2 regions of the Paenibacillus sp. CH40 genome follow, and region 1 is predicted to be linked to the other one. Evidence: predicted binding sites of a transcription regulator. Region 1 holds the regulator's gene; the other holds the start of a gene.
What was found. The regulator Rex, encoded in region 1, represses fermentation and respiration genes when NADH is low (regulators of the CRP and FNR family bind a similar motif). The targets are predictions, from matches to a motif close to TTGTGAAATATTTCACAA.
Positions count from the first base shown of each region.

Region 1 (11,011 bases):
TTGTGGCGCACATAGCCAAGCGCTTTCCCACGTGGGCTAAGTGCTACCTGGCTTACGCTACCGGGACGAACAATTTCGGCCATAATAGCATGTCCTAGTTCATGAATCGCTACACGTTTTTTCTCTTCCAACGTCGATTCCCGGTCTGTCTTTTCACCCATCATCACTTTATCAATTGCCATCGACAGATGCTTCTGCGCAATCATTTTCTGATCCTGTCTCATCGCATAGATTGCCGCTTCATTCATCACGCTCTCCAGCTGTGCGCCGGAAAACCCGTAAGATTCCTCAGCAATTTTGTCCAGATTCGCATCTTCCTGAATCGGTTTGTTTTTGGCATGAATTTTAAGAATATGAAGACGGCCCTTCTTATCAGGCAAATCCACTTGAATATGACGGTCAAAACGCCCTGGACGTGTTAAGGCACTGTCCAGCATTTCTTTACGGTTTGTTGCTGCAATGATCAAAATCCGCGGTGTATCTGCCGAATAAATGCCATCCATTTCTGTCAGCAACTGATTCAAAGTCTGATCATATTCTCGTTGCTGTCCACCCTCACGTTTACCACCAATTACGTCGATCTCGTCAATAAAAACAATCGCATTTTCCTTCTTTTCCTTGGCTGCACGAGTACGTGCCTCCCGAAACAACTCACGAACACGACCCGCGCCAACACCAACGTACATTTCAACAAATTCACTACCTGAGGCTGCAACAAATACAGAATTAGTATAGTGTGCGGCTGCTTTCGCCATCAGTGTTTTCCCTGTTCCCGGAGGGCCTGTGAGTAGAACGCCTTTTAATGGACGGATACCAAACTTGGAAATTTCATCATGTCGATTCAAAAAGTCCAGGGCCTCACGCAGCTCCTGCTTAGCGCTTTCCTGCCCACCGATTTCCTCAAAAGTCAGCTTGTCCGGACCACTTTTTTTGCGTTTACGTTCTTGCCCAGCACCTACGGCCAAGCCGCCACGCGCATGCATGAGCATTAACAAGCCGCTGAGCATCACGCCAGCAACTAGAAGAGGGATAATATTCACCCCAATAAAAACGAGAAATATAATAGTCACCGGCACTATGCCGATTAATGTTTCCTTGATCCATCTAGGCATTAGGCCATACCCCCATTTGCTGAGATTGACGTGGCAATACGATAAACTTGGTCGCTTTCCCTTCGCTGAGTCGGATATAGACATTGTTCGAATCCATGTCGGTATCAGCTTTGATACCCGTCTTTTTCTTTTTCATCTGCTCAACTGTAGATGAAATTTGAGTATACTTTTTATTTTCCATCGCTTCGGCTACAGGAAACATAGCCTCAGACCACCATTGATTCAGTGCTGAATTGGAACGATCTTCAATATCCAGCTTAATGGTACGGCTGCCAATGATGGATTGTCCTTTTTGCTTAACCACATCGACTAATCCGGCCACATCCGCCTGCGGTTTGAGATCTAGTTTCAATACAACCTGATCCTGTTTAATATCTATTTGAGCGCTTGTCACGCCTGGATATTGAGAAACCAGTTTTTCCAGAGGACTTTGCATTGTAACCTGACGGTAAATGAACCATCCCCCAAATAGCAGCAAAGCTGCCAAAACTGCCGCCACAACGATAGGAACTGCACGCAATTTCAAACAACATCCTCCTCTCAAAATGTAAAACACAGAAGAAACGGGACGAATGTCAACAAACAACCAAATTGCATGATCTTACAGCGATCAGCAATTCTTTTTTCTATCATTTTTGTCTATCACTTATAAAATATAGTATATCATAACGTATATCTAATATCGAAGGCAATGTGTGGAGGAGTTGTGATGAGGCAAAATCTTTGGTTAAGGTGGAGGCGAGACGCTGAGCGTAGGATTTGATCTTACGATCGCTGTTGCCACCCGATTTTTCTCGATTATATTCTTAAATCCGGCGGCAAAGGCGAACGCTCTGCTTCTCCAAATTCAAATCCTCCACTCCGTGCTGCCCGCATAAAGATGAATTTGCCCTAGGAGAGAAGATGGATAGGTAAAGATGCTTCACTGGCTTTTAGCCCATTTTACGGCATAGCAAGACTAAAAGACGTAAATACGATTTCCATCGCATTTACGCCTTTTTCTTGAGTTTTCAATTATTTACTAGTCATTCATTCCACATCTGCTAATCCTCAACCAGCTCAGTTATTGGGCAAAGTATATTTTACACCCGTCGCTACCCCATCTGAGAAACGATAAAAGGTGTAGTAATGATGACTTCCATCATCGTAAAACAACTGCCACACATATTCGCCATTGAACACACTCGGCTGAAGCCTTACAATTTTTGCACCTGGAAGCTGCTGCTGAATTATTGCCGTCATTTTTTGCTCATCGACTCCATTCTTCAGCAGTTCGGTGTGAACACCGCTATTATCTGCGGCAGGTACGTTAGGTTGTCCTTCCACTTTTTGAAAAGGAACCCACACCATTATATTTTCATTCTGTGCATTTTTCCCTTGAACCACCCAATATACCTGATCCCACACAGACTTCCATGTTTGAGTCGTGCTAACCAGACCACCTGATTGCTTGGCCTTAATGATAGCGGCATTTTTCTCAGCCACCTGGTCTTGAGTAACATAGGAATAATACCAGAAAATGCTGACCAGGATCAGTATTACGGCCAAAATGGCGACCGCTATCCACTTTTTCTTATTTTTCAAACCCGTGCTTCCTCTCTAAGGGGATGTGACACCTGAATTAGCGCGACAGCAGCCCCTCAAAGGCGGCTTGTGCCTCATGTTTGATGCGTTCCTCGTCCATAGTCAGGCATTCGCCGTTTTTCACAACCTGACGACCGTCTACCCATACGTGAACCACGTCTTTGGCGCTTGCTGAGTATACCGCATGTGAAATAAGATCTGTACGCGGCAAGAAATGTGCCTGATTCAGATCCAGCGCGATAAAGTCAGCCTTGTTGCCTGCTGCCAACGCTCCTACTTCTTTTAAACCAATTGACTTTGCACCGTATTCTGTTGCCAGACGCAGCGCTTCACTTGCAGGAACTGCCGTAGGGTCACCAGATACACCCTTGTGAATAAGTGCTGCCAGACGCATTTCCTCGAACATATCCAGGTTATTATTACTGGCAGGACCATCCGTTCCGAGAGAAACGGTAACCCCTGCACGCAGCAATTCAGGCACTCTTGCCACACCACTTGCCAGCTTCAAGTTGCTACCTGGGTTGTGCGAAACCGCTACACCACGTTCAGCCAGTAAAGCTATTTCTTCATCGTTTAAATGAACGCCATGGGCAACAAGCGAAGGACGGGAGAAAAAGCCAAGCTTATCCAAGTGTGCAACTGGACGCAAACCGTAGTCTCGTACGTTTTGCTCCACTTCGGCGATCGTCTCAGACATGTGCGTATGCAGCGGCAAATCCAGATCATGCGCAGCTTGTACGAATTTTTCAATAAACGCAGGTGGACAGGTGTATGGCGCATGCGGTGACATCATCGTTGTAATACGCCCGTCTGCTTTACCATGCCAGTTACGCGCAAAAGTCACGGCCTCAGCCAGCTTGATTCGCTGTTCTTCCTCCGAACATAGTCCAATTGCTCCACGCATCAGACTTGCACGAATACCTGACTCTTCAGCTACACGAGCCACCTCATCCATATGATCGTACATGTCCAGGAAGGTCGTTGTACCACCTTTCAGCATTTCCAGCACAGACAATGACGTACCCCAGTACACGTCCGTAGATGTAAACTTGGCTTCCATAGGCCACATTTTTTCCTGAAGCCATACTTGAAGTGCCAAGTCATCTCCATGCCCACGCAGCAGAGACATCGCCGCATGACCATGAGTATTAATCAGACCAGGTAAAAACAAAAGCCCCTTACCATCGATCGCTTCCGTCTCTTCCTCACCCGAAGGCAAAGTCTCGCCAATGTAAGTAATGCGGCTATCTTCCACAATCATAAAACCATGGATTACCCCAGCTTCTGGTCCATTTACGGCAAAAGAGCCGTTTTTAATCATCCATTTATTCACTGTCATATTGTGTTTCTTCCTTTCCGTCCTCCAAATAATAAGCGAGGCTAAGCAAATCAGTTGTAAAGTCTGTGGCATGAATCCGAATGTTAGCCGGTGCTTTGAGAGTAGTCGGTGCAAAGTTCAGGATCGCTCCAATTCCACTCTCAATAAGCCTGTCAGCCACGTGCTGTGCTTCAAAATCAGGTACGGTAATAATCCCGATTCGAATGTTTTTTTCTTTCACAGTCGTTTCCAGTTCATCCATCGGTTGCACGACCAATGTATTGATCTTGGTCCCTACCTTATCCGGAAACGCATCAAATACCGCTACAATCTTCATATTGTCTTTTAAATAAGCGTTATAATTCGAAAGGGCTTGCCCCAGATTACCCGCTCCGACCAATACTACATTAATTTGCTGATCGATTTTCAGGATATGGCGTATTTTCTCAATTAGATAAGAAACATCATAACCGATACCCTTCCGACCAAAATCTCCAAAATAGGCGAGATCTTTACGGATTTGGGCCGGGTTCAAATCTAGCCTCTGTCCCAACTCTTGAGAAGAGACCGTAGCCACCTCCCGTTTGTGAAGTGCATTCAGATAACGTAAATATACGGGTAACCTCCGTACGACAGCCTCTGAAATTTTATCTGATTTCATACTTGCTCCCCCTAATTGTAACGAACATACTTAGTGTCCGTCCGTTATGCCTCGGTCTCCGGGGCGGATTGGAGCCATTCGGCGATGCGGGGCACCATTTGCTCCGATGGCATATGCTCCATTTTTGGTCCCGGTAACGAGTACAAAAAGTGCTTTCCGTAATAGGATTCGATCACACGCGTATCGTAAACGATAACGACCCCGTGGTCGCTCGCTGTACGAACCAACCGACCAAATCCCTGTTTGAAGCGAATGACCGCTTGTGGTACAGACAGCTTCATAAATGGATTCTTCTTCTGCTGCTGGAGCAGCTCGCTTTTTGCCTCCAGCAACGGGTGATTCGGCGGTTGAAATGGCAAGCGAACAATGGCTAGACAAGTCAGAGCCTTCCCCGGAATATCGACGCCTTCCCAGAAGCTGCTGGTTCCCAGCAATACAGAAGCTTTGGCTTCCTGAAAACGGCGGGTTAGCTTGCTGCGACTCCCACTGTCCACACCTTGTCCCAGCACAGTAATTTCGCTGGATGCTAAGGCCTCTTTGAGCGGCTCATACACTTGCCGGAGCATCCGGTAGGAAGTAAACAGAACGAGCATTCTCCCCCGCGTCGCCTGAGCAGTCGCTCCTAGAGAGCTAACGAGCATATCTACAAAGTGTGCATCTCCTACACTGCCCTTCACGCTTGGGAAATCCCGTGGAATGACCAGCAACACCTGATCCCTGTAATTAAACGGTGACGGGAGCTGCGAAGTCATCAGCCGCTCTTGATCTGCGGCTTCCTGCAAGCCGAGCTGATCGATCATGTACTGAAACGACTTATCTACCGATAAGGTAGCAGACGTCAGAATAATGCTTCTTTTTTTGTCAAAAAACATTTCTTTCAACTGGCGGCTCACATCGACAGGCACCGCATAAAATTGTAATGATTTACTGCGGAATTGCCCACTCGCTTCGAGCCAGTATACGGTTGTTTCATCATCGAGTCGCATAAAAAAGCGCAAATTTTCTCGAATCCCCGCCAGATCCTTGAGCAGACCCGTGATATCTGTAATAAGGCTATCCGCCGCATAATCGTCATGCTCTTCCTTGACGTCCAGCATCAGCTTGTCGCCCTTGCGCAAAATTTCACTCATCGTTACATATAGCTGATTTTCCAAAGCCCCCGCCTGATCCCACTTTGCAGGCTTGGCTGAAGGTTTGAGACGGGAAGAAAACTGTCCTGTTTCACCCGGTGTCGCATCGCTTCGCTCTGGCAACATGCCAAACAGCTTGTCGCTTAGCAGGTCCCAAGTTTCCTTAACCTCTAACACGAGCGGATACATCTGATCGATGGTTGAGGCCCAATCTGTCGACTTCTCGTGCCCCGATTTCGCCAACTGTTGACGAAGTGAAGGCAGTTGTCCATTCTTGCTGTCTTTGAACAGTCGCGTCAGTGTATGCACGAGTGTGAAATATTTCATATGCATACCTAGGTGCTTACCAGCTACTTCCTCCAGGTGATGGGCTTCATCAATCACCAGATGTTCATAGCTTGGCAACAACTGGTGACTAGCTTTGACGTCTGTAAACAACTTAGAGTGATTCGTAATAACAACATCCGCTATCCCTGCTTCATGGCGTGCACGATGATAATAGCATTTGCGGAACCATGGGCAAGAACGACCAAGACAGGACTCTGAATCACTCGCCACCGTTTCCCAGAAATCTCCACCACGGTTGCTCAGATTCAGTTCTTCATCATCACCGGTTTCTGTTAGCGTCAACCAGACGATCATCTGAGCAGCTGTAATTAAATCTTCCTTCGGTGTCGCGAAGTCTCTTCTATTTATTTTATGTTCAAACTTACGCAGACACAAATAATGTCCCCGACCCTTGAAAATAGCAGCCCGGAACGGAAACGGAATCACCTTGGTTAGCATCGGAATGTCGCGCTCGCGTAATTGCTCCTGCAGGTTGATCGTATGTGTACTTACCATAACTCGCTGTCCTTTTTTCACACTGTGATACAGCGATGGGAGCAAATAGCCGAGGGACTTCCCTGTTCCTGTACCTGCTTCGATCAGTAGATGCTTGTCTTCACTCAGTGCCTGATTTACACCCTCAATCATCTGTATCTGCGCCTCGCGCTCCTCATATTGGCTCAAGGATGAACGCAAATTGTCCCGCACATCATCCATGTACTCCTCAAAGGAAACACCTGACAGTGGATTCGGGTCATCTTCTCTACGCGGAGCAGCTAGCTCCGTCCAATCTTCCACTTTTAGCGCAAGCTGACGAAAAAACTGATGTCCCTCCAGATCCTGAATAGGATCAAGCTCTTTCTCTTCACGCACCCCATCAAGAAACCATCCAAGGTCACTGTCTTCCTCTGCAAACAAATCGCTAAGCCGCTGTATCGTTATCAAAGGTAATGCTTGAAGCTCACCCAGACACTTTAAAAACACCTCAGCCGTAGCCAACGCGTCGCTGTCTGCTTGGTGAGGGCGATCATGCGCCAGCCCAAACTCAGAAGACACAAAACCCAACTGATAAGAAGATAGCGATGGAAACATAATTTTCAGAAAATCCATTGTATCCAAGATTCTTCCGCTAAACGGCAAATATCCGCACCGATCCAGAGCGTTTTGCAAAAAATTAAAATCAAACGCCACATTATGACCGACCAGTACAACATCGTCCAGCATAGGCACGAGCTCCATCATCATTTCTTCAAGTGCAGGAGCATCCTTGACGTCATCGTCTGTAATTCCGGTCAACCCGGTGATAAAAGGGGGAATAGATCTGCCAGGGTTTACATAAGAGCCGTAAACACGGGAAATGCTGTTATCATGATCTATAATTGCAAGTCCGACTTGAATGATATCATCCGCGGACTGGGTGCCTGTCGTTTCAAAATCCAATACCGCAAATTTCATTCGGGCTAATCCTTTCTTATGACACTTACAAAAATAATAACTCTGTATATTAGCATAGCAGAAGATCGCCTGTTTGGAAATTAAGACAGCCAAAAAAGACGATGCACACGCCGCCTGAGAGGTGGGCATGCATCGTCTTGCTCGGTGTCTGACAACTACATCCAGGTCATCATGGAGCTGTCGTATCGAAGCTTTTCGGTACCGGACAGACAGGCTTCCATATTGTGCAGCGGCTCGGGTAACGCAGGATCGAACTGATGTGCGAGAGCAAAACATTTTTGCGCCTCCTCTACGTCAGCCTGCTTTGCCAACAGACAGCCTAGCGCATTATAGATGACCGCCTTCAGTCCTGCCTGCTCAGTCAGGTCCAGCACCTTCTGAAAATGGCATACAGCCTCTGCTGGATCATCTAGTTGAAAATAGGCCATTCCCATATACATGCGACTCTGCCAGCTGTTCGGAAAATCCTGTAGTACCTGCTCAAATTGTTGGATCGCCTCAGGGTACATGAGTAATCGATAATACCCTTGCCCCCGATTAAAAGCTGGCAGCTCTTTTTCAGGCAGCTCCGTGTCAGACATATCGGTCTCCGCGGAAAACCCGGCCGCACGCAGGCAAACCATTTTTTCCTCAAAGGCCAGCCACTCATCCATAATTCCGTCACTCATTCTCCGCAGCAGACTCCAGTGCTGTAGCAGCTCCTGCCTGCGGGAGCCCTGGGCTGATGGGTAATGCTTCACGATATCATCTAACATGCTGTTCATTTCTGCGAATACATGCTGGAACATGTGCATCCCGCCCTTATGAAAGATGGATTAATACACTCACATTTTTCGCTTAAAAGACGGGTTTCATCCGCACTCCCATTCATTACATGATCGTCGCGTGTACTTCTTTGTTCATCGTTTGGGCTGGTTTATTATGTTCATCAACAAATACCACTGTTGGTTTGTATGTTTTGGCCTCTTCATTCGACATGGAAGCATAGGAAATAATAATGACTGTATCACCAGGCTGCACCAAACGGGCTGCCGCACCATTGAGACAGATTACGCCGCTCCCACGCGGTCCGGGGATAACATAGGTTTCCAGTCGAGCTCCATTGTTATTGTTTACAATTTGAACCTTTTCATTCTCCAACAAATCCGATGTCTCCATGAGATCTTCATCTATAGTGATACTCCCCACGTAGTTCAGGTTAGCTTCCGTAACCGTAGCGCGGTGAATTTTGGATTTCATCATGGTTCTAAACATGGGAAAGCACCTCCGCATTCTGTATTCTTATATTGTCAATCAGTCTGGTATTACCAAATTTCACAGCCAGCGCTACGATGACGTCTTCCTGAACATCACATAGCCGCTGCTCGGGAAGAAGGGGCTCCAGACCGGGAAAAGTTAATATTTCAATGTAATCAATGTCTGCTAAAGGAGAGGAAGTAATGGTGGACTCCACCATTTGATGTAGCTGACGAATCGTAATTGTGTTTGTTACTATATCTTCGCTCACTTCTTGCACCTTACGCAGTGACTGAGACAGCACCAACGCCTGCTCGCGCTGTTCTGCACTTAAATACACATTACGGGAGCTGAGGGCCAAACCATCCGCCTCTCTGACGATGGGACAAGGTACGATAATCACGTTCATATTGAGATCAGTCACCATCTGCTGGAGCACAGCAACCTGCTGCGCATCCTTCATTCCAAAGAAAGCCAAATCAGGACCTATCATGTTAAAAAGCTTGGCTACCACCGTAGTCACACCATCAAAATGGCCTGGACGGGAAGCACCGCACAAACGATCTGTCAAACCGGATACACGAATTTTGGTTTGGGTTGGTTGTGGATACATTTCTGCTACAGTTGGCAAAAAAACAATATCCACGCCTTCGCGCCGCGCTACCTCCAAATCACGAGCTTCATCGCGAGGATAGCTGTCTAGATCTTCATTCGGTCCAAATTGAATCGGATTTACAAAAATGCTAAGCACCACCGTATCCGCCATTTCACGCGCCTTGTGCATCAAGCTCGCATGCCCTTCATGCAGGTATCCCATTGTTGGTACAAAGCCGACTTTATGTTGCTGTAAAGAGGTAGAACCGTGTACCTTTTTTGTTCCGCTTGTCCCAAGCTGCCGACGTTCAGCAATAATCTTACGCAGCTGAGCCACTTCCCTAACGATGATCATGATCGTGATTCCACCTTTTCCTTAGCTTGTTCCTGTGTCTGTCCTTTTGCCTTACCATACAGGGATTCCACAACTCGGTCATCCGCGCTGAACACATGCTCCGCGGCCGGAAATGCCCGCCCTTTTACATCACTCACATACTGCTCAATGCTGCTGCGGATCAAGCCGCCTACATCGGCATAGGTTTTAACAAAGCGTTTGCTGAAATAAGGCGATGCGTACTGAATCAGATCGTGATAAACGAGTACCTGACCGTCACATCCACGTCCAGCACCAATTCCAATGGTTGGAATGGAAAGCTCTTTAGAAATCGCTGCTGCCACTTCCTCAGTTACCAGTTCCAGTACAACGCCAAAAGCACCCGCCTGCTCCAGCGCCTTGGCGTCCGCCATTAACCGGCGTGCGTCCGCTTCGTCCTTGCCTTGAATGCGATAGCCGCCAATTTGATTAACCGATTGCGGAGTAAGCCCGATATGTCCCAATACAGGCACACCTGCCTGAACAGTTGCTTTTACAACATCAGCAATTTCAGCTCCGCCCTCCAATTTAACAGCATGCACATGTCCTTCCTGCATCAGACGGCGGATGCCCTGAAGACTTTCTGAAACGCTGCTGTGATATGTCATAAAAGGCATGTCCGCTACGATAAATGTATGTTCCGCGCCTCTTGCGACTGCCCGGGAATGGTACACGATATCATCCAAGGTTACAGGGATGGTTGAATCGTAACCAAGAACTACGTTACCCAGCGAGTCACCCACGAGAATCATGTCAATTCCTGCCTCCTCGGCTATTTTAGCCGATGGATAATCATAGGCGGTCAGCATACTGAGCGGAATGCCCTCTTGCTTCATTTTTTTCATTTTCACAATATTCAGTGCTTGTTTTCCTGCCATTGTAAATGGCTCCCTTCCATCTTTTTTTGGCACAAAAAATAACCTTTTATGAACGCCTGTACATCTGCGTCAACAAAAGGTCCGAACAGCCAAAAAAGACACTCATTTTGAGATCGTCCCTTCTGTCTCGGTCCTGTTCGGCTCAGAGCAGAATCCAACGTAACCTTCAAATGAAGTTATGATGGTCTTACAAACTTGCTAAAGTAGAGCATGTGCCCCTGGAGTGCAGCTCGGACCGTCCGATGCCGCCTCCTGCACAGTATAACAAAAAACATCAGCTTTTTCACGTGAAGTTTTGCACAGGGAATAGAACGATTTTGGTCGTTTTCATAGCTAGGGTTGC
Region 1 covers NZ_JANAVQ010000001.1:970,405-981,415, reverse strand. The annotation lists gene NLX73_RS04265 (AAA family ATPase) at 1-1,112, opposite strand, end outside; gene NLX73_RS04260 (hypothetical protein) at 1,105-1,638, opposite strand; gene NLX73_RS04255 (cell wall elongation regulator TseB-like domain-containing protein) at 2,172-2,696, opposite strand; gene NLX73_RS04250 (amidohydrolase) at 2,734-4,035, opposite strand; gene NLX73_RS04245 (redox-sensing transcriptional repressor Rex) at 4,022-4,675, opposite strand; gene dinG (ATP-dependent DNA helicase DinG) at 4,720-7,587, opposite strand; gene NLX73_RS04235 (tetratricopeptide repeat protein) at 7,743-8,375, opposite strand; gene panD (aspartate 1-decarboxylase) at 8,458-8,841, opposite strand; gene panC (pantoate--beta-alanine ligase) at 8,834-9,772, opposite strand; gene panB (3-methyl-2-oxobutanoate hydroxymethyltransferase) at 9,769-10,668, opposite strand.

Region 2 (11,011 bases), 810 kb from region 1:
TATGATTATATATCAATTTTTAATATAAACTGTAATGATATAACATGTCTTTTCTTCGAAGTTCTCCTGCTTTTTCTCCTTGGTTTCTACTAAATTTCATCGCTTCCTATTGGGATTGTAAACTCACCTATGAAGTACCACCATCTATGAACAGCCAAATATTTTTGTGCCTCTATATTCTATGAAGGAGGTGGTCGCCAACCACATCGTGTTGCGCAACCCGTGTGTTTGATGTGTAAGGTATGAGGTCTTACTCTGTACAGGTTATTCCAGAAACATTAAACCTAGTAAAAGGAGTGGAGAAGTAATTGATTAAACCTAAACGATTCAAGAAACCACTATCTATCGGACTATCTTTGCTAATGGCCTTTTCCTTTGTTCAACCTGCTTTGGCGAATAACACACCGGATGGCTCCAAGCTGGAGCTGAAATCCGCCTCGCACAAGGTCACGACCGCGAAGGTGTCCCCGAAACTGACCAAACAGTTTGAGGAGAATAACTATGTTACCTATCTGGTCAAATTAAAAGAACAGGTAGACACCAACAAGGTTTCCAAAAATGCACTCCAAAAGGCCTCACTTGAGAAAATAACACCTTCCGCTGCAAAAATGGCTGCGCGCAGCCATGTGATCAGTTCTCTGCGTGAAACGGCTTCAAGAACCCAATATGGGCTTGAAAATTATTTGGATAAGCAATCAGAGAGCGGCGGAGTGAAGGAATATAAAAGCTTTTTTATTGTCAATGCATTGGCTGTAACAAGCACCAAGGAAGTGCTGGATCATATTTCGCAGCTGCCTGAGGTCGATAAAGTCTTGCCGAATGAAACGCGTTATCTGCAAAAGGTGACGGTTGACAAGCAAGCAGAGGGAGCAAATGCCAAAACGGCTGAAACAGCCACAGCAGCAACGGCGAAGTCTGCAACGGTAGAGAAGGCTGTTGAGCTGGAGAAGGACGATGGCAAAACATCGGCTAAGCCTGGCAATGCAGGTAAGAACGCTGTAGACCCATCTACGGTGGAATGGAACATATCCCATATTAACGCGCCACAAGTGTGGGAAAAGGGAATTGACGGAACCGGAATCGTGGTTGCCAATCTGGATACAGGTGTAGATTATACACATCCGGCCCTTCATCGTAAATGGCGGGGTTTGGACGCGGCAGGCAATGTCGTGAATCCCGAGCTGAGCTGGTACGATCCGCATAGTCATGCGACGCTTCCGGTCGATCAGGAAGACGATTCCCATGGTACACATACGATGGGCACGATGGTCGGCTCTGAGGAAAACGGAACGAATCGAGTTGGCGTTGCACCTGGTGCGAAGTGGATTGCGGTTCGGATTTTTAATCCGGAAACGACGGATGCGATTATACTGGATGGTGGTCAATGGCTGCTTGCGCCAAAAGATGCTCAAGGGAATCTTCATCCCGAGCTTGCTCCAGACGTAGTGAACAACTCGTGGGGAGGTGGACCGGGTCTTGATGAATGGTTCCGCCCTGTGGTTCAGGCATGGCGGGATGCTCAAATCTTCCCCGAATTCTCCGCAGGTAATACCTCTCTTTCCAATCCGGGCGGACCTGCCTCGGTAGCCAATCCGGCGAACTATCCGGAATCCTTCGCTACTGGAGCCACGGATAGCAATGATAATCTGGCCAGCTTCTCATTGTTAGGACCATCACCCTATGGTGAGGTGAAGCCAGAAGTTTCCGCACCGGGTGTTAATATCCGGTCATCTGTCGCTGGTGGCGCCTATAAAGGCGGGTATAACGGTACTTCCATGGCGGGACCTCATGTTGCGGGCCTTGCAGCTCTGTTGCTGCAAGCGAATCATTCGCTTACCGTAGATCAGCTTGAGGAAATTTTGATGAACACAGCTACACCGCGCACGGACAGCACATATCCTACTTCGCCAAACAATGGCTACGGACATGGTGTCATTAATGCGCTGGATGCAGTCGGTTCGGTCATGCAAGGTCTAGGTTCCGTGTCTGGTAAAGTTGTAACGGGTGGCGACGATCTGGAAGCACCTGTTCTCGAGCATACACCGCCCGCAGCGGCATTCGAGGGTATTGATATACCTCTGACTGCTCATGTAACGGATGATGTCGGCGTGACAGCCGTTGAGGCATTTGCCAAAACAGCAGGTACGTCAAACTATGTATATATTCCGTTGGAACGGACCTCCGGCGACAGCAAAGATGGTACATATCAAGCGTCTATCCCGACTTTTTTGGTGGACAGCGCTGGTCTGGAATATTATATTCGTGTAAATGATTATGGTAATAATGGATTTGAAACTGAAGTATACAAGGTTAAAATCTCCAAAGGCGTAAAACCAGGCTACACACAAGACTTCGAAAAAGACATTGCCGGTATTAATATCGGTGGACAGGGCAGTGTTTGGAAATGGGGAACTCCGACAAGTGGCCCTAAAAGCGCACATTCGGGTACAAAGGTCATCGCGACTAATCTCGAAGGCCAATATCAGGCCAACTCCAACAGTTATTTTATGGCCCCTCCGATTGATCTGACCGAGAGCTCAAAAGGGGCACTGGTCAGCTTCAAGCATTGGTACGATCTTGAAAACAATTCTGATTTCGGCAAAGTGTACGTAGCGACCACAAACAATCAGAATGCGTTTGAGCAGGTATTATCGTTTACTGGCACCAGCAACGGCTGGAAAACACAATATCTTGATTTGCGGGCATTCGCGGGTCAAAAGGTATACCTCCTGTTCAACTTTACGAGTGACAATACGGTTGTGAAAGATGGCTGGTATATTGACGATCTGTCGATTCAGGAGCCAGACACCGTTGCACCTGCTGCGCCGAGCAATTTGACTGCTGAAGCAGATACTGTGGGCAACGTCACACTGGCCTGGAATGCTTCCTCCGATGATGATGTAAAGCAGTACAAGGTGTATCGTTCTACCCAATCAGGCAAAAATTATACTTCCATCGGTACAACCTCAGCACTGACACTCACAGATACCATCACGGTCGGTGGAGCGACCTATCATTATGCAGTGGCGGCTGAGGATTATAGTGGCAATGAAGGAATCAAGTCGAATGAGGCTTCTCTGAGAGTAGACGTGCCAGATACGCTGTATAGCGATCATTTTGACGGCAGCTCGGATAATGGCTGGACTCATTCCGGTACCAAGGATGAGTGGGAACGCGGCATTCCCAAGGAAGTAGGACCAGAGAGCGCAGCGTCCAGACCCAATGTGTGGGCAACCGATCTTGATAGCAATTATGAGAACGGAGCTGAATTTTCGCTGGTTTCTCCCAAAATTAATTTGCAGGCTGTACGCAACGCAACACTGACCTTCAATCACTGGTTTGAAATTGAGGCCGGCTATGATTACGGTTATGTGGAAGTGTCCAAAAACAATGGCGACACGTGGAGCGAGCTGGGCAAGTTCTCTCACAACACGAACGGGAAAAAGTGGACTCCAGTTTATTACAATCTGGATAGCTACACCGGCAATGAGATTCAAATTCGCTTCCGTTTGAAATCGGATAACAGTGTGAACAAGAACGGCTGGTACATTGACGATTTCCGTGTGCTGGGCATTCCAGCTGCGACAGTGACCAAGGACATCGTACCTGAGTCGAATATCAAGCTGGAAAAAGCGGAAGAACAATTCCCGCTGTACAAAATTACAAGCACTGAAAAGAGTGAATTCCAGGAGAAAGTGAAGCCGGCAGAAACAACGGTGGATAGTGGACGTGTCGGGCTCGACAGTCTTCCAGCCAGCGCTACGGTTACGGTATTGGAAACCGGACGTTCGGTGAAAACGGATCCGACCACGGGCAAATACAGCTTCACCCATGTAGCGGGCGACTATACGCTGAAGGCTGAAGCCTATGGTTACGTGCCTCAGACGAAATCAGTCACGATTGAGAATAACAAAGTCATCAGAGCAAACTTTAGTCTTCAGGCCGTACCTCACGGTACGATTCACGGGGTCATTACCGACAAGCAATCCGGTGAACCGATCCAAAAAGCGAAAGTGTTGGTGCTGGAGGATGCACGTATTGCTCCGGTAGAGACGAATGAGGCTGGAGAATTTACGCTGGACGTGCTGGAAGGAACATACACATTGTCCATTTCAGCTGAGAATTATTATAGCGACAGTGTATCCGTTACTGCTCCTCCGAACGGTAGTGTGGAAGCGAATGTCACGTTGAAACCTTTCATCGGGTTCCAAGGAGGCATTGCCTACGATGACGGGACAGGAGAAAATGCTAGAGCCTTTAACGCGGCAGGCAATTCATGGGCAGTCAGAATGACGCCTGAGTCGGAAGTGGCTCAAGTGACAGGAGCATCGCTATTGTTCTGGAACTCTGCCTTTCCGAATCCGGGAGGAACGGCATTCCAATATTCTATCTATGACGCCTCCGGTGCGGCAGGAGCACCTGGACGATTATTGGCTGGTCCATTCGACGGGACTGCCGTAAGGGATGAGACACAATGGACGACGGTGCAGCTTCCAGAGCCGGTGACGGTTCAAGGTGACTTCTACATCGTATATACACAGTCTGCTGTAGGCACACAGTCGCCGGGTCTTGCTACAGATGAGAGTGGCCCGAATGCACTTCGCAGCTGGCAAGGTGTAAGCGGAGCATGGAGCCAATCACCTGAGGAGGAAGGGAACTACATGATCCGGGCTATCGTCAGATATCCGGTGAATGCTCCAACGATTACGACTCCTACGAAGGCTACGTATACGCAGGAAGAGTCGATTACCGTAACAGGAACTTCCCCGGCAGAAGGAGCCGATATTCAGCTCTTTAACGGTAAGGAGCTGGCTGGCACAACGAAAGTGAAGGATCGTCAGTTCAGTTTGTCGGTTGATCTTCAGCCAGGTGCTAATCCGCTAAGTGTTCAAGCAGCGGTATACGGCAAATTAACGGATCGTTCCGAAACGGTAGTTGTGACGCTCGATCAGACTAAACCGGGTCTGATCCTGACTTCTCCTGATGAAGGAGCCCGTACGAACGCGGGTGTAGTTAGTGTTATCGGTACCGTGTACGACGAGTTCCTCACCGAATTGTCGATTAACGGTGAGCCCGCTGAATTTGGAAGTGATGGAAGCTTTAACAAGCGATTGCTTATCAACGAAGGCGAAAATCAAATTACGGTGACGGCCAAGGATCTTGCCGAAAACGAAACAACCGTTACGCGCTCGGTGTATGTCGATTCAGCTCTGCCGAAGCTTGAAAACATTAGCCCTGCGGAGGATGTGCGTATTACTCCAGGGCAGCCGGTACGAGTATCCTTTGACAGTGCATCCGGTTTGGAGGCGTCCTTCCATGTGGAGCTGCCTTTCAACCTGTCCACTTTGGGCCGCAACGATATTCCATTAAATGAAACTTCGTCAGGCCACTATGAAGGCACTTATTTCACTTCATCTTCTCTGAACCTGGAAGGCGGAGTCATCGTGATCCGGGTAAGGGATGCAGCGGGAAATGAAGTGGAGACGGAGGCGCCAGGAAAATTGTATGTAACCAATGGTGGAGGACAGAACCCTGATCCGAATCCACCTACATCCAATGAAAAGCCAGTAGCCATTATTCAGGCTAATGAATCAGCTAAGAAGAACAAAAATGTACAATTTAACGCCAAAGCTTCCCGTGATATAGATGGTGAAATCGTCAGCTACAGCTGGAATTTTGGCGATGGCGATACGGCGGTCGGTTCCAAGGTGAAGCATAAATTCACCACAGCTGGAACGTATACCGTAGAGCTAACGGTGACGGATAATGACGGCGCAAGCGGTAAGACTGTGCATACGATCACAATCCGTTAACAGCCAGTAGGAAAGGGAAGGCTTCTTTTAGAATAGCAATGAAGGCCCACAGCAAGCCACGGTTTATAGAGGCTGCTGTGGGCCATTTTTAATTGTCGAGCCGTTCAGGAAGCGATACAATGAATAATGCTCATAAAGTGAATCATTTCACAATAATATTTTTAGCAGGAGAGGATTATATGATTCATTTGCAAAAAGAAAGCGGACGTATCCGTCTTGTGCTGGATGCCTATTTTATGGGGGAAGATATCATTGTACTCATTTCTGGCGGTGATCAGCCGCATTTGGGAACGATTACAGCAGGGGCTAGGCTCGAGCCGATTCAAACTGTGCAATTACAAAACCATAAGGAATTTTATATTACCGAAGAAATTGCAGTTCGCTTGCGAAAAGAGTTTGCGGGCAATTTTGCCATTTGCTGCGGCGCACATTTGGACCATGCAACCAAGGACGAAATCAGAGTGCTGACAGATATGGCTATACAACTGGGAAAAGAGCTCATTGGAGAACTCAAGCAAGCACGCTAGTAGCGACCTTTTTAAGTGAACTCCTGAAAGAGCAGATTGCGATAGGGATACTTGCTAAAGGGATACTTAAAAAGCAAGGCAAAGCCATCATCCTCAATTTGTACGGATTTCAGTGCAGAGGATGGAATCAAACTACGGATCATGACATGAACTGCACGCTGGTCTTGCCTGTTGATCGCTTTAGCTAAGGCAGAAGCAAAACATGGATTACGTGCCAATTCGCGATACAGCGGAAAAACGGCTTTTGCGATGGCACGATGAACTCTCGGCTCAAACGTAAACTGCACAGTCCCCGGTGGAATCGTCGTTCCATTCGTATAATAGAGCATCGGTGGCTGAGCTAAAAAGGAAATGAAGTAGCCGATGCCATTTGTGCCTAAGCCTTGTTTGGCGGCAAATGGCGCTACTGAGCAGAGAAGGGATTTCATCCGATCCAAATTGCCCTGAACGACAGCTCGTGACCATTGGACGGCAAAAGCACGTCGGGTTGCAATAGCTTTGTAAAAGGGTAGCATGGCAACGGATATTTTCCTAAGTGTATCTGCATTTAAACGTTTGTGAGGCGAGCCCTTTCTACGGGATGTTGCATGATATAACATAGCTCCGACCTCCTTGGCAGGATGCTCTCATGGAGCGCAATTGATCTGTAACAGGTAAAATACTGTATGCCCGGTTACCTCAAAAAGTGCTAATATCGCTAGGTTTCTTCTTTTTAACGTTCTAATTTAAAAAATTGAAATAAGTACTGTCCTGATTTGTAAGATTGTGGTACCCTAGAACTTATATAATTGCTATTTTACTTATTGGAGTTGAATTTAACGGATGAGTGATTTGTACAAGGAGCCTCGATCTTCCGATCCTTTTCAGGAGACGAACGATTATAACGCCCCATTTAACCCGCCCCCAGTAGTTCCACCTACGAATAGTAAAGCTGTTGCCTCGATGGTGCTCGGGATTTTATCTGTGGTCATTCCCTATATCGGGTTGATTATCGGAATTGTGGGTATTATTTTGTCCAGTCTTTCCCTGAAGGAAATTAACCGTCATGGCGAGCAAGGCAGAGGTATGGCCATTGCTGGATTGGTATGTAGTATTATCGGTACACTGATTTATACACTGATCATCATTTTTATAGTTATTGTTTTTATTGTAGCGGCCTCCAGTGGCGATCCGGATATTTTTTCAGACATTTAATGAATTGAAGAATGCTTGAGTCAGACAAACCATTCACGATTTGACTATTGGATGTTATGATAAAAGGAGTCCAATGAAGGAGAGTGAAGCCGTATGGCACGTACTCAAACACAAAAAGCGCTGAGCAAGGCAAAACGCGCTGGAATCTATTGTGCGGCACAGAGCCGCAAAACGAATGACCATTATGGCGAGATTTCACAGCACATACGAATGAAGCCGACCAAGCAAGAACAATTACAAAAGGTCAAGCACAAGAAGCGAATCGTTCAGAGCGACGCTTCTTTTTTTTTGTCTTTAGCGAGAATTTTTTTGATTTTATAGAAGTTGTCACAATCAGGAGACAGTATTCGTTATACAGATAATGACGGACACACAAGGAGGTGATCCTATGGAACGGTTCAGCCCCGGGGCCAACGACCATACAGAACATGTAGAATCCGTCGTGGAACGCGTCAAAGCTGGCGATCAACAGGCTTATGCCACCATCATACGTACTTATGAAAAGCAGATATATATGTACTGCTATTACATTCTGAAAAACCGCGAGGAAGCGGAGGATGCGGTACAGGATATATTTATCAAAGTATATCAGGCAATAGGTAAATATAGACAGCAGGTTTCCTTTTCGGCGTGGCTTTATAAAGTAGCGTACTATCACTGCCTGGATCAAATTAGGAAAAAAAGCCGCTGGCATCGATTAATATCGATCCAAAAAGAGCAACAGCAACAGCAACATCTAGATGATTACTATCCATCCGATGATGAACGCGAAGTCGATGAGCTTCTAATGAATCTGAATTCGGAAGAAAGAAATCTTGTGCTGTTGAAAGCTGTTGAGCAGTACAGCTTTGAGGAGATCGGAGAAATTATGGATTGCAAGCCCGCGACTTTGCGAAAAAAGTATGAACGGTTACGCAAAAAGCTGATTCAGCAGAAAATGAAAAAAGGAGGGCTAACGAATGAGCGCATGGCAGGATCAAACTGAACACGAGCAAATGGAGCAAATCCGTCGCACGGTCCAAAATAAGAAGATGCCTCAGGTTAGCTATACGGATGATATTATGAAGAGGTTGGGGGAAATGGACGGGGGGAGCGGGAAGTTAACGTACAAAAAAGGCACATGGACCAAAAGAGTGGCCGTTAGTGCGTCTGTAGCGGCAGTGTTGGGAGGACTGGTGTTGGGAAGCGGTTTTGTGTCCCCAGCTATGGCCGAAACGTTAAAAAACATCCCGTTGATCGGCAGCGTATTCCAATATAATTTTGACAGAAGCTTGCAGCAAGCCAGTAAATCTGGATTGACGACGACACCCCATTTGAGTGTATCCCGCGATGGAGTGACCTTGAACATCAAAGAGGTTATGTTTGACGGAACACGGCTGGTGTTCATGATTGAACGCCAAGGGGTAGAAGATGAGAGGATTATGTCCCCTTATTTGCCCGAGGAAGCCGTGAGTGTCGAGGGGAATACATTGGAGAAGGTACCCGTGGAAAAGCAAAAAAAGGGGTATTTGTTCACACCTAAGGTCTTTATTGAAGGACAAAAGATGGTGTACGGTTCGTTTACGGACGCGGTTGGCAAAAAGGAAGACGGCAAGCTCATCGACAATATGGCTATGTTTGAAATCACCAAAGGACTGTCGGAGAAAAATCTATCTGACGAATTTGAGATTACAGTAAAAGTGAATGTGAGCGGCTTCCATGAGCCATTTGAATTTCAGGTGCCGGTGAAGAATTTATCCAAAAACAAAATTTTGCTGAAGCCTGATAAGACACAGGGCAGCGGAACGTTCAGTTACACGGTGAAGCAGATCGAGCTGACTACGGTAACAACCCGTCTTATTGTGGACAGCAAGGGCAAAGTACCGAGCACCGCGGAGCAATCAGGCGATTTAAGTGCGACTAAAATGTATTACGACATTGTGGATCAGGACGGAAATCAGCTGGAGCAACATATGTTAGGTCTGTTCCATCGCAGTCCTGATTCCGAATACCATGAGGATGAAGCATACAGTCCATTTACAAAAACACCGACCTCCATTACGATCAAGCCGTACACTATGACGGTTAAGAAGGACTGGTCTGTGATAGAGGATCAAGAGGGAAATTGGGCCAAAACATATCATAAGGATTTGGAAATGACGATCCCAGTCCCATCTCAATGATAAAACAACCCAACCCGGACGATAAAGGAGAGGAAATACGAATGAAGCAATATATTAAAGTGAAGCGTATAATATTCAAATCGGCTATTCTAGCTTCAGTAACTATGATTATGGGTACAGGAGTGACGATTTCCGATACTGCATGGCAAATCCAGGCAGCAGCTGCACAATCAACTGCCCCGGCGGCAAGCGCAAGCAGTCTGACACGGGATGGCGTCACACTGACGGTCAAAAAGGTGAAATATGACGGGATTCGTCTGACCGTGCAAATTGAACGCAAGGGGATCAACAAGATCAGTACAATGCCTCCTTTCAGCAAGGACAAATCCCGGAAGTTAGAAAAGGGTTACCTAATAGATCCTCAAATATCTATTAATGGAGAAAAAATAAGTTTATTGAGAGTCTCAAACGCGGTATTCGACGAAAATAAAAAAATGTTGGATAATACATTAGAAATCGCAATAGACAAAGGATTATCTGAAAAAAATCTGCCAGACTCATTTGAAATGGCATTAAAAATCAATGTTAGCGGCATTAAAGAACCATTTTCATTTAAGGTGCCTGTGCAGAATACGGTGAAGGACAAACTGGTCCTTAAGCCGGAAAAAACGCAGAGCAGCGGAGATTTCAGTTATACCGTCAAGCAGATTGAGCTCTCCTCGGCCAATACCCGGATCATTATTGACAGCAATGGTAAAGTGCCGAGTACATCCAAACAGACTGGAAATTGGAGTGCAACCAAGATGTATTATGACATTGCGGACCCGCAAGGCAAACTGATTGCTCAAGAATTGATGGGAATTTATAACAAGGCTCCGGCGCTCAATTATCACGAAGTTGAAATGTATGCTCCGTTTGCAACCAGACCCTCTTCCATCACCATCAGGCCGTATACGCTGACCGTCAACAAGAAGTGGACGCCTATGAAGGATGCCCGGGGTAAAGAGGTCAAAACATACCATAAAGACTTAGAAATGGTAATCCCGTTGAGTAATTGACCTTACAGAAAAACAAAAGAAGCGGAGCGAATCGTTCAGGCAACGCTTCTTTTGTGCTTCGAAAGATTCAATCCATTACTGCGAAAAAGGACTTGATAATAATTATCATTCTTGTTAGAATATCATAAGAAAGAAGGAACCCGGGCATGGGCTCCTTCATTATAAAGCTTAGGCTTGAAATCAAAGATTTACTTGGCTTCGAAGGTTTTGCAGTCTGTTTCTTCGGATTTGTGAGTGTCTTCAGGTCTGTTGCTTACGATATAAATGGAGCTAGCGCTACATTTATTTTCTTGGGCCCAGTACGTACATGAATTGAC
Region 2 covers NZ_JANAVQ010000001.1:158,136-169,146, forward strand. The annotation lists gene NLX73_RS00655 (S8 family serine peptidase) at 309-5,813, shown strand; gene lpdD (prenylated flavin chaperone LpdD) at 5,993-6,340, shown strand; gene NLX73_RS00665 (hypothetical protein) at 6,352-6,939, opposite strand; gene NLX73_RS00670 (DUF4190 domain-containing protein) at 7,163-7,534, shown strand; gene NLX73_RS00675 (hypothetical protein) at 7,628-7,855, shown strand; gene NLX73_RS00680 (RNA polymerase sigma factor) at 7,923-8,519, shown strand; gene NLX73_RS00685 (DUF4179 domain-containing protein) at 8,494-9,696, shown strand; gene NLX73_RS00690 (DUF5643 domain-containing protein) at 9,738-10,694, shown strand; gene NLX73_RS00695 (DUF1540 domain-containing protein) at 10,883-11,011, opposite strand, start outside.
Region 2: lpdD (prenylated flavin chaperone LpdD) is a predicted target of Rex. The motif match lies at 5,949-5,966, and genes of this name have one in related genera.